Regions from separate parts of the Streptomyces sp. NPDC008317 genome, predicted to be linked through region 2. Evidence: predicted binding sites of a transcription regulator. Region 2 holds the regulator's gene; each other region holds the start of a gene.
The links. The regulator HrcA, encoded in region 2, represses chaperone genes, less so after heat shock. The targets are predictions, from matches to a motif close to TTNGCACTCNGNNNNNCNGAGTGCNAA.

Region 1: groL (chaperonin GroEL) is a predicted target of HrcA. The motif match lies at 2,154-2,180, and genes of this name have one in related genera.
Region 3: groES (co-chaperone GroES) is a predicted target of HrcA. The motif match lies at 1,927-1,953, and genes of this name have one in related genera.

Annotation. Positions count from the first base shown of each region.
Region 1 is NZ_JBIBFQ010000006.1:426,601-429,856, forward strand. Features, by position in the region: gene ACFY9V_RS22075 (ATP-binding protein) at 1-91, opposite strand, end outside; gene groL (chaperonin GroEL) at 389-2,014, opposite strand; gene ACFY9V_RS22085 (cold-shock protein) at 2,323-2,529, opposite strand; gene ACFY9V_RS22090 (MoaD/ThiS family protein) at 3,006-3,256, opposite strand, start outside.
Region 2 is NZ_JBIBFQ010000002.1:851,707-854,962, forward strand. Features, by position in the region: gene dnaJ (molecular chaperone DnaJ) at 1-875, opposite strand, end outside; gene hrcA (heat-inducible transcriptional repressor HrcA) at 876-1,892, opposite strand; gene ACFY9V_RS08810 (MBL fold metallo-hydrolase) at 2,156-2,908, shown strand; gene ACFY9V_RS08815 (DUF3097 family protein) at 2,932-3,256, shown strand, end outside.
Region 3 is NZ_JBIBFQ010000009.1:182,757-186,012, forward strand. Features, by position in the region: gene groL (chaperonin GroEL) at 1-1,332, opposite strand, end outside; gene groES (co-chaperone GroES) at 1,469-1,777, opposite strand; gene ACFY9V_RS27375 (methyltransferase domain-containing protein) at 2,009-3,256, shown strand, end outside.

The sequences.
Region 1 (3,256 bases), on a different contig from region 2:
TAGTTTTCCGGCTGAGCGCAATCGCGGTCGCGGCGACAGGAGTACCTGCGATCAGGCCCCAAAGTGCTGGATCATGTAAGTAGGACGTCATGAGGCTCTCTTCAGGCGAGGGGCCGCCATTTGCGGAATCTCTTTCAAATCCGAACAAAAATGCGGAACACTTGCGCATGACACTTGCCAAGCAATGAGAGCCTAGCAGCAGGTTTGACCCCGGTACCCCCCGTACTTGTCCTGCTACCGGCATCTGACGGTAATTCAAAATTGCCCCGTTTTGGGACAGTCTTGGTGAATTGTTCCGAACAATGCGCCGGACACAAAGACGGCACCCCCCGGGTGACCGGGGGGTGCCGTCGTGCGGTCCTGCTGATCCGGGCTCGCGCCCCGTGGATCAGAAGTCCATGTCACCGCCGGGCATGCCGCCCGGAGCGCCGCCGGGGGCGGCCTTCTCCGGCTTGTCGGCGATGACGGCCTCGGTGGTGAGGAACAGCGCGGCGATGGAGGCCGCGTTCTGGAGCGCGGAGCGCGTGACCTTCGCCGGGTCGATGATGCCCTCGGCGATCATGTCGACGTACTCACCGGTCGCGGCGTTGAGGCCGTGGCCGACGGGCAGGTTGCGCACCTTCTCGACGATGACGCCGCCTTCGAGACCACCGTTGACGGCGATCTGCTTCAGCGGGGCCTCCAGCGCGAGCTTCACGGCGTTGGCACCGGTCGCCTCGTCGCCCTCGAGCTCCAGCTTCTCGAACACCGCGGTCGCCTGGAGCAGGGCCACGCCGCCACCGGCGACGATGCCCTCTTCCACGGCGGCCTTCGCGTTGCGCACCGCGTCCTCGATGCGGTGCTTGCGCTCCTTGAGCTCGACCTCGGTGGCGGCACCGGCCTTGATGACGGCCACGCCGCCGGCCAGCTTCGCCAGGCGCTCCTGGAGCTTCTCGCGGTCGTAGTCCGAGTCGCTGTTGTCGATCTCGGCGCGGATCTGGTTGACCCGCCCGGCGACCTGGTCGCTGTCACCGGCACCGTCGACGATGGTGGTCTCGTCCTTGGTGATGACGACGGTACGGGCGCGGCCGAGCAGGTCCAGGCCCGCGTTCTCCAGCTTGAGGCCGACCTCTTCGGAGATGACGGTGCCACCGGTGAGGATGGCGATGTCGCCGAGCATGGCCTTGCGACGGTCACCGAAGCCGGGCGCCTTGACGGCGACGGACTTGAAGGTGCCGCGGATCTTGTTGACCACCAGGGTCGACAGGGCCTCGCCCTCGACGTCCTCGGCGATGATCAGCAGCGGCTTGCCGGACTGCATGACCTTCTCCAGCAGCGGGAGCAGGTCCTTCACCGAGGAGATCTTGGAGTTGACGATCAGGATGTACGGGTCGTCGAGCGACGCCTCCATACGCTCCAGGTCGGTCGCGAAGTAGGCGGAGATGAAGCCCTTGTCGAAGCGCATGCCCTCGGTGAGCTCGAGCTCGAGCCCGAAGGTCTGCGACTCCTCGACGGTGATGACGCCTTCCTTGCCGACCTTGTCCATGGCCTCGGCGATCAGCTCGCCGATCTGGGTGTCGGCGGCGGAGATGGAGGCGGTCGAAGCGATCTGCTCCTTGGTCTCCACGTCCTTGGCCTGCTCCAGCAGAGCGGCGGAGACGGCCTCGACGGCCTTCTCGATGCCGCGCTTGAGGGCCATCGGGTTGGCGCCGGCCGCGACGTTGCGCAGACCTTCCTTGACCAGCGCCTGGGCCAGGACGGTCGCGGTGGTGGTGCCGTCACCCGCGACGTCGTCGGTCTTCTTCGCGACCTCCTTGACCAGCTCCGCGCCGATCTTCTCGTACGGGTCCTCGAGCTCGATCTCCTTGGCGATGGACACACCATCGTTGGTGATCGTGGGGGCGCCCCACTTCTTCTCGAGGACGACGTTGCGGCCCTTCGGGCCGAGGGTGACCTTGACGGCGTCGGCGAGCTGGTTCATCCCGCGCTCGAGACCGCGCCGTGCCTCCTCGTCGAACGCGATGATCTTTGCCATGTGAAGTGTCCTCCGCGGACTGGGGTTCCCCCACCGGAGCAGGGGGCGACGGCTCGGACCGTGTGGTGCCCGCGACGGACGGCCGACCTGGTCGCCGGTTCCTTCCCGGCGGCCGGGCGGGCCTCACCGACCCGGTCCTTCAGCACTCTCACTAGGAGAGTGCTAACGCCAATGATTAGCACTCGACCCCATCGAGTGCAAGCGCCTGTGGACAACTCCGGGCCACGCACGAAGGGCCCGTCCCCCCTGAGAGGTACGGACCCTTGGTGCGTGAGTGCGTCGTGTCGGTCGCCGAGCGCGCCGGGCCGTCAGGCGGTGGCCAGCCGGACCATGTCCGCCTGCGGCCCCTTCTGACCCTGCGAGATCTCGAACTCGACCCGCTGGCCTTCTTCGAGGGTGCGGTAACCGTCCATCTGAATCGCGCTGTAGTGGACGAAGACATCCGCACCACCGTCGACCGCGATGAAGCCGTAGCCCTTCTCCGCGTTGAACCACTTGACGGTGCCCTGAGCCATTCCTAACTCCCCTATTACTGGCCCTATCGCGGCCCCGCACTCCGCGGGTCCGGGTCAGACCTCACCGCCGGGGAAGCCGTTGTCTGAGCGACAGGGGATCCCTGGTGGTGTGCGCCGGAACGCGTCGACCGCGGCTGAATGTATCTGCACGGATGCCCTCTGCAACAGGTCAATCGGACGAGAATTCGGGGAGCGACCGATCGGAAATACACCAGAATAGGGCGCTATGGCGGGGCATCTCGGACCGGACATACGTCGCCTATGCGACAATCCACACGTGAATTTGGCGATAAATCGCCGCACTGACCGTTCGCGGCGGCAACTTGCCCGTGGCAACAGTACAACCTTTCAACTACCGCCCCGGACACGGCCGTTCGGCCCGGTCCGGCCCCCCTACAGCACTGTGCCCCATCCACCGCAAAAGGGTGAACGGGGCACAAAACGGCAGGTGTAGCCGGGCCGTTACGGGAAGTTGATCAGCCGCCCGCTACCGCCGGAATGATCGAAACGCTCGCGCCGTCGGGGACAGCGGTGGCGAGACCGTCGGAAAAGCGAACATCGTCGTCGTTGACATAGACGTTCACGAAACGACGGAGTTTTCCGGTGTCGTCGAGAACGCGCGCCGAAATGCCCGCGTGATTCTTCTCCAGCGAGTCGATCACCTCGGCCAGCGTGCCGCCCTCGGCCGGAACCTCGGCCTGGCCGCCGGTGTAGGTGCGGAGAATGG
Region 2 (3,256 bases):
TCCTCCAGGCCGTCCAGCGTCTCCAGCGGGCACTTGGTGCCGAGGGACGCGGCCGTCATCGGGATGGTGACCGTGCAGTGCAGGTCGTCGCCGCGCCGCTGGAAGACCGGGTGCGGGACCTCGCGGATCTCGACGTAGAGGTCACCGGCCGGGCCGCCGCCGGGGCCGACCTCGCCCTCGCCCGCGAGCTGGATACGTGTGCCGTTGTCGACACCCGCGGGGATCTTGACGGTGAGCGTACGGCGGGAGCGGACCCGGCCGTCGCCCGCGCACTCGGGGCAGGGGGTGGGCACGACGGTGCCGAAGCCCTGGCACTGCGGGCAGGGCCTGGACGTCATGACCTGGCCGAGGAAGGACCGGGTGACCTGGGAGACCTCGCCGCGACCGCGGCACATGTCGCAGGTCTGCGCGGCGGTGCCGGGCGCGGCCCCCTCGCCGTTGCAGGTGCCGCAGGTCACGGCGGTGTCGACCTGGATGTCCTTGGTAGTGCCGAACGCGGCCTCGTCCAGCTCGATCTCCAGCCGGATCATCGCGTCCTGGCCGCGCCGGGTGCGCGAACGCGGCCCGCGCTGCTGCGACTGCCCGAAGAAGGCGTCCATGATGTCGCTGAAGTTGCCGAAGCCCGCGCCGAAGCCGCCCGCGCCGCCTCCGCCACCGGCGGCCAGCGGATCGCCGCCGAGGTCGTAGACCTGCTTCTTCTGCGGGTCGGAGAGCACCTCGTAGGCGGCGTTGATCTCCTTGAACCGCTCCTGCGTCTTGGGGTCCGGATTGACGTCCGGGTGCAGCTCACGGGCGAGCCGGCGGAACGCCTTCTTGATCTCGTCCGGGCCTGCGTCGCGGCGCACGCCGAGAACGGCGTAGTAGTCCGTGGCCACTTACGACTCCGCCAGGATCTGTCCGACGTAACGTGCCACTGCGCGTACCGCTCCCATCGTTCCGGGGTAGTCCATGCGGGTCGGTCCGACCACGCCGAGTTTGGCGACTGCCTCGTCGCCCGAACCGTAGCCGACCGCCACCACCGAAGTGGAATTGAGCCCCTCGTGAAAATTCTCATGACCGATCCGTACGGTCATGCCCGAATCCTTGGCCTCGCCGAGCAGTTTGAGGAGCACCATCTGCTCTTCGAGGGCTTCGAGCACCGGCCGGATCGTCAGCGGGAAGTCGTGGTTGAACCGGGTGAGATTCGCCGCGCCGCCGAGCATGATCCGCTCCTCGGTCTCCTCGACGAGCGTTTCGAGGAGCGTGGCGAGCACGGCGGTGACCGCGGGGCGGTCGTCCGGGTCGAAGCCGTCCGGCAGGTCCTGGACCAGCGGGGGCACGTCCGCGAAGCGGCGGCCGACGACCCGGCTGTTGAGCCGGGCGCGCAGGTCGCCGAGCACGGTCTCGCCGATCGGCGCGGAGCAGTCGATGAGCCGCTGTTCGACGCGGCCGGTGTCGGTGATCAGCACGAGCATCACGCGGGCGGGCGCCAGCGGCAGCAGTTCCACGTGCCGGACCGACGAGCGGGTCAGCGACGGGTACTGCACGACGGCGACCTGCCGGGTGAGCTGCGCGAGCAGCCGTACCGTACGGCCGACCACGTCGTCGAGGTCGACCGCGCCGTCCAGGAAGTTCTGGATCGCGCGGCGCTCGGCCGACGACAGCGGTTTGACGCCCGCGAGCTTGTCGACGAAGAGCCGGTAGCCCTTGTCGGTGGGAATGCGGCCAGCGCTGGTGTGCGGCTGGGCGATGTATCCCTCGTCCTCCAGGACCGCCATGTCGTTGCGCACGGTGGCGGGCGAGACGCCCAGCCGGTGCCGTTCGGTGAGCGCCTTGGAGCCGACCGGCTCCTCGGTCCCGACATAGTCCTGGACGATGGCACGCAGCACTTCGAGCCTGCGTTCGCTCAGCATCGCGCACCTCCAGCCGTATGGCCTCGTCCGTCTACCGGTCCTTAAAACCGCCCTGGCCTGGCACTCCTGCGTTTCGAGTGCCAGCCGCCCCGCAGCAAGTGTACGGCGAGGTAGCGAGGGCGAGGCAAGGGCACCGTACGGGTGGGCGAAGTGTGGCGGGATGGGCGGCGGTACGAGGCGACGGAGCGGCGGTCGGCGACGGGCGGCAGGGGACGGCGGGGGACGACGGGCGGCGCGGGCGCGGCGGCGATAGCGTCGGTCACGTGAGATCTGCGGAACCGGCGGAGCCGGTGGAGGGCACGGGGTGGGAGCAGCTGGCTCCCGGTGTCGCGCGGCGGCGGCTGCCGCATCTGGATGTGACCATCGGACTGGTGGTCGGCGACGACGGTGTGCTGCTGGTCGACACCGGCTCCACGCTGCGGGAGGGCGCCGAGCTGCGGGCCCAGGTCGAGGCGCTGACCGGCAGGACCGTCACCCATGTCGCGCTCACCCACGGCCATTTCGACCACGTCTTCGGCACCGCGGCCTTCCCCGGCGCCGAGGTGTACGGGCAGACGTCGCTGGCCGCGCTGCTGCGGCGCGAGCGGGAGGCGCTGCGCGAGTCGGCGGTCGCCTTCGGCACCGACCCGGCGGAGGCGGCGCGGGCCGCCGAGGCCCTGGTGCTGCCCGACCACCCGGTCAGCGGCGAGTACGCCCTGGACCTGGGCCGCGACCGTCCGGTGCTGCTGGTCCACCCCGGCCCCGGCCACACCCGCAACGACCTGGTGGTGGTCGTGCCGGGCGCCACCCCGAGCGATCCCGCCGTGGTCTTCTGCGGCGACCTGGTCGAGGAGTCGGGCGAGCCGCAGGCCGACGACGACGCGGCGCCCGACCGCTGGCCCGGCACCCTGGACGCGCTGCTCGCCCTCGGCGGCGAGACGGCCCGTTACGTGCCCGGCCACGGCGCGGTGGTCGACGCCCGCTTCGTACGGGCCCAGCGCGACGCGCTGGCGGCCCGCTTCGGGTCCGTCGCGTAGCCGCCCTGGTTACGATCTCCCTCATGCGCAGCAGGAGTTACGACGACCCCGACCTCACTCCCCCGTGGAAGCGGAGTACCCCCGCGCCCGAGGTGGCCGCGGAGCGGGATCTGGTGGTCGAGGAGGTCGGCACCGGTTTCTGCGGGGCCGTGGTGCGGGTGGAGAAGACCGCCGAGGGGCTGACGGTCACGCTGGAGGACCGCTTCGGCAAGCACCGCGTCTTCCCGATGGAGCCGCGCGGCTTCCTCATCGACGGCAAGCAGGTCACCCTCGTCCGCCCGCAGGCGCCGGGCCCGCGCGGGCCCCTGCTGTCCGCCTCCGGCTCGATCGCGGTCACCGGCGCGAAGG
Region 3 (3,256 bases), on a different contig from region 2:
GCGGACGACGGCGACACCGGTCGCCTCGTCACCGGTCTTGCCGAGGTTGCCCTCCAGGACCTTGACGGCGTGGACGAGCGCGGAGCCGCCGCCGGAGACGATGCCTTCCTCGACCGCGGCGCGGGTCGCGGAGATGGCGTCCTCCAGACGGTGCTTCTTCTCCTTGAGCTCGACCTCGGTGGCCGCGCCGACCTTGATGACGCAGACGCCGCCGGCGAGCTTGGCCAGGCGCTCCTGGAGCTTCTCGCGGTCCCAGTCCGAGTCGGTGGTGCCGATCTCGGCCTTGATCTGGTTGACGCGGCCCTCGATCTCGGCCTTGTCACCGGCGCCGTCGACGATCGTGGTGTCGTCCTTGGTGACGGTGATGCGGCGGGCGGTGCCGAGCAGGTCGAGACCGGCCTGGTCGAGCTTGAGGCCGACCTCCTCGGCGATGACCGTGGCGCCGGTCAGCGTCGCGATGTCGCCCAGCATGGCCTTGCGGCGGTCACCGAAGCCGGGCGCCTTGACGGCGACGGCGTTGAACGTGCCGCGGATCTTGTTGACCACCAGGGTCGACAGGGCCTCGCCCTCGACGTCCTCGGCGATGATCAGCAGCGGCTTGGACGCGCCGGACTGGATGACCTTCTCCAGCAGCGGCAGCAGGTCCTGGATCGAGGAGATCTTGCCCTGGTGGATGAGGACGTAGGGGTCGTCGAGGACCGCTTCCATCCGCTCCTGGTCGGTGACGAAGTACGGCGACAGGTAGCCCTTGTCGAACGCCATGCCCTCGGTGAAGTCCAGCTCCAGGCCGAAGGTGTTGGACTCCTCGACGGTGATGACACCGTCCTTGCCGACCTTGTCCATCGCCTCGGCGATCAGGTCGCCGACCTGCTTGTCCTGCGCGGACAGCGCGGCGACGGCGGCGATGTCCTCCTTGCCCTCGATCGCGCGGGCGGTGGCGAGCAGCTCCTCGGACACGGCCTTGACGGCGGCGTCGATGCCCTTCTTCAGGGCGGCCGGGGAGGCGCCCGCGGCCACGTTGCGCAGGCCCTCGCGGACCAGGGCCTGGGCCAGCACGGTCGCGGTGGTGGTGCCGTCACCCGCGATGTCGTTGGTCTTGGTCGCCACCTCCTTGACGAGCTGGGCGCCCAGGTTCTCGTAGGCGTCCTCCAGCTCCACCTCACGGGCGATGGTCACGCCGTCGTTGGTGATGGTGGGGGCGCCGAACTTCTTGTCGATGACGACGTTGCGGCCCTTGGGACCGATCGTCACCTTCACGGTGTCGGCGAGCTTGTTGACGCCGCGCTCAAGGGCGCGACGGGCGTCCTCGTCGAACTTCAGGGTCTTGGCCATGCCTGTGAACTACCTCGTCTACTCGTCAAATCACGTCGTCAAGGACGGCAGGAGCAGGCAACGAAACCACCCCGGGCGCCCGGTCCGTAGGACGCGGAAACCCGGGGCGGGATCACTGCTGCGGTAAAAGCGGTGCTTACTTCTCGACGATCGCGAGGACGTCGCGAGCCGAGAGGACGAGGTACTCCTCGCCGTTGTACTTCACCTCGGTGCCGCCGTACTTGCTGTAGAGCACGACGTCGCCCACGGAGACGTCGAGCGGCAGGCGGTTGCCGTCCTCGAAGCGGCCCGGACCGACGGCCAGGACGACGCCCTCCTGGGGCTTCTCCTTGGCGGTGTCCGGGATGACCAGGCCGGAGGCCGTGGTCTGCTCGGCATCCAGCGGCTGGACCACGATGCGGTCCTCGAGCGGCTTGATGGCAACCTTGGTGCTGGCGGTCGTCACGATCCGACCTCCCCCTTCAAAGGGCTCACGGAAGAGTGTCTGTCTGGGTCGGCGACCTGGTAGGCCCGTCGTCGCGGGTGCCGGACCTGCCCGTCGCTGAGTGCTGGCACTCAGCGGTGCCGAGTGCCAGAACCGAGACTAGGACGCGCTTAGCACTCGGTCAAGCGGAGTGCCAGGCGACGCCCTCCAAAGGGGTACCCCTCGGGGGTACCAGGCCCCGTCGTCCGGCGCATGGCGGGCGGGGACAATGGCCGGGTGGACCTCCAAGGATTTGCCGGGCTGCTGTCCGGCGACGGACAGGCGCTGCTCGCGGAGTTGCGGGAGCACAGCCCCGCCGACGAGCTGGCGGCGGCCACCCGGCTGCGGCGCACGTACGACGCCGGGCTGGTGTCGGCGGCGCTGGGGCAGGCGCGGCTGCGGCAGCGGGCCGTGGCGAAATTCGGCGAGGAGGACGCGTACCGGATGTACTTCACGCCGAACGGCGTGGAGCAGTCCACCCGGAAGAGTGTCGCGACGCACCGCGCGGAGCGCTTCAGGGCGCTCGGCGTGCGGCGGCTGGCGGACCTGTGCGGGGGCATCGGCGGGGACGCCCTCGCGCTGGCGCGGGCCGGGATCGAGGTGCTGGCCGTGGACCGGGACCCGCTGGCGTGCGCGGCGGCGCGGGCGAACGCGGCGGCGCTGGGCCTGGCCGACCTGATCGAGGTGCGCTGCGCGGACGTGACGGAGGTGGACACCGCCGGGTTCGACGCGGTGTTCGTGGACCCGGCGCGCCGGACCGGCGGACCGGGCGGGGCCGCGCGCGGCACGTCGATGAGGGGTGGCGGCCGGGCGACGGGCGGGCGGACCTTCGACCCCGAGGCGTACGCGCCGCCGCTGTCCTGGGCGTTGGCCGCGGCCCGTGCGGTGCCGTTCGCCGCGGTGAAGGTCGCGCCCGGCATTCCGCACGAGGCGGTGCCGCCGGAGGCCGAGGCGGAGTGGGTCTCGGACCGCGGTGACGTGAAGGAGGCGGCGCTGTGGTTCGGCACCGAGCCCGGCGCCGTACGCGCCACGCTGCTGCCCGGCGGGGCCAGTCTGCGCACGGCGGCACCGCTGCCCGACCCGGAGGTCCGCCCGGTCGGCCGGTATCTGTACGAGCCGGACGGCGCGGTGATCCGCGCGCATCTGGTGGCGGAGGCGGCGGCCCCGCTGGACGGCGGCCTGATCGACGAGACCATCGCGTACGTGACGGCGGACGAGCTGCGGCCGACGCCGTACGCGACGGCGTACGAGATCGGCGATGTGCTGCCGTTCGGGCTGAAGCGGCTCAAGGCGCTGCTGCGGGAGCGCGAGGTCGGCGTGCTGACGGTGAAGAAGCGCGGGTCGGCGGTGGAGCCCGAGGAGGTGCGGCGCCGGGTCAAGCCGCGGGGGCCGCACGCGGCGACCGTGTTCCTGACCCGGGTGGCGGGCGCGCCCTCGATGCTGCTCGGGCGGCCGGTGACC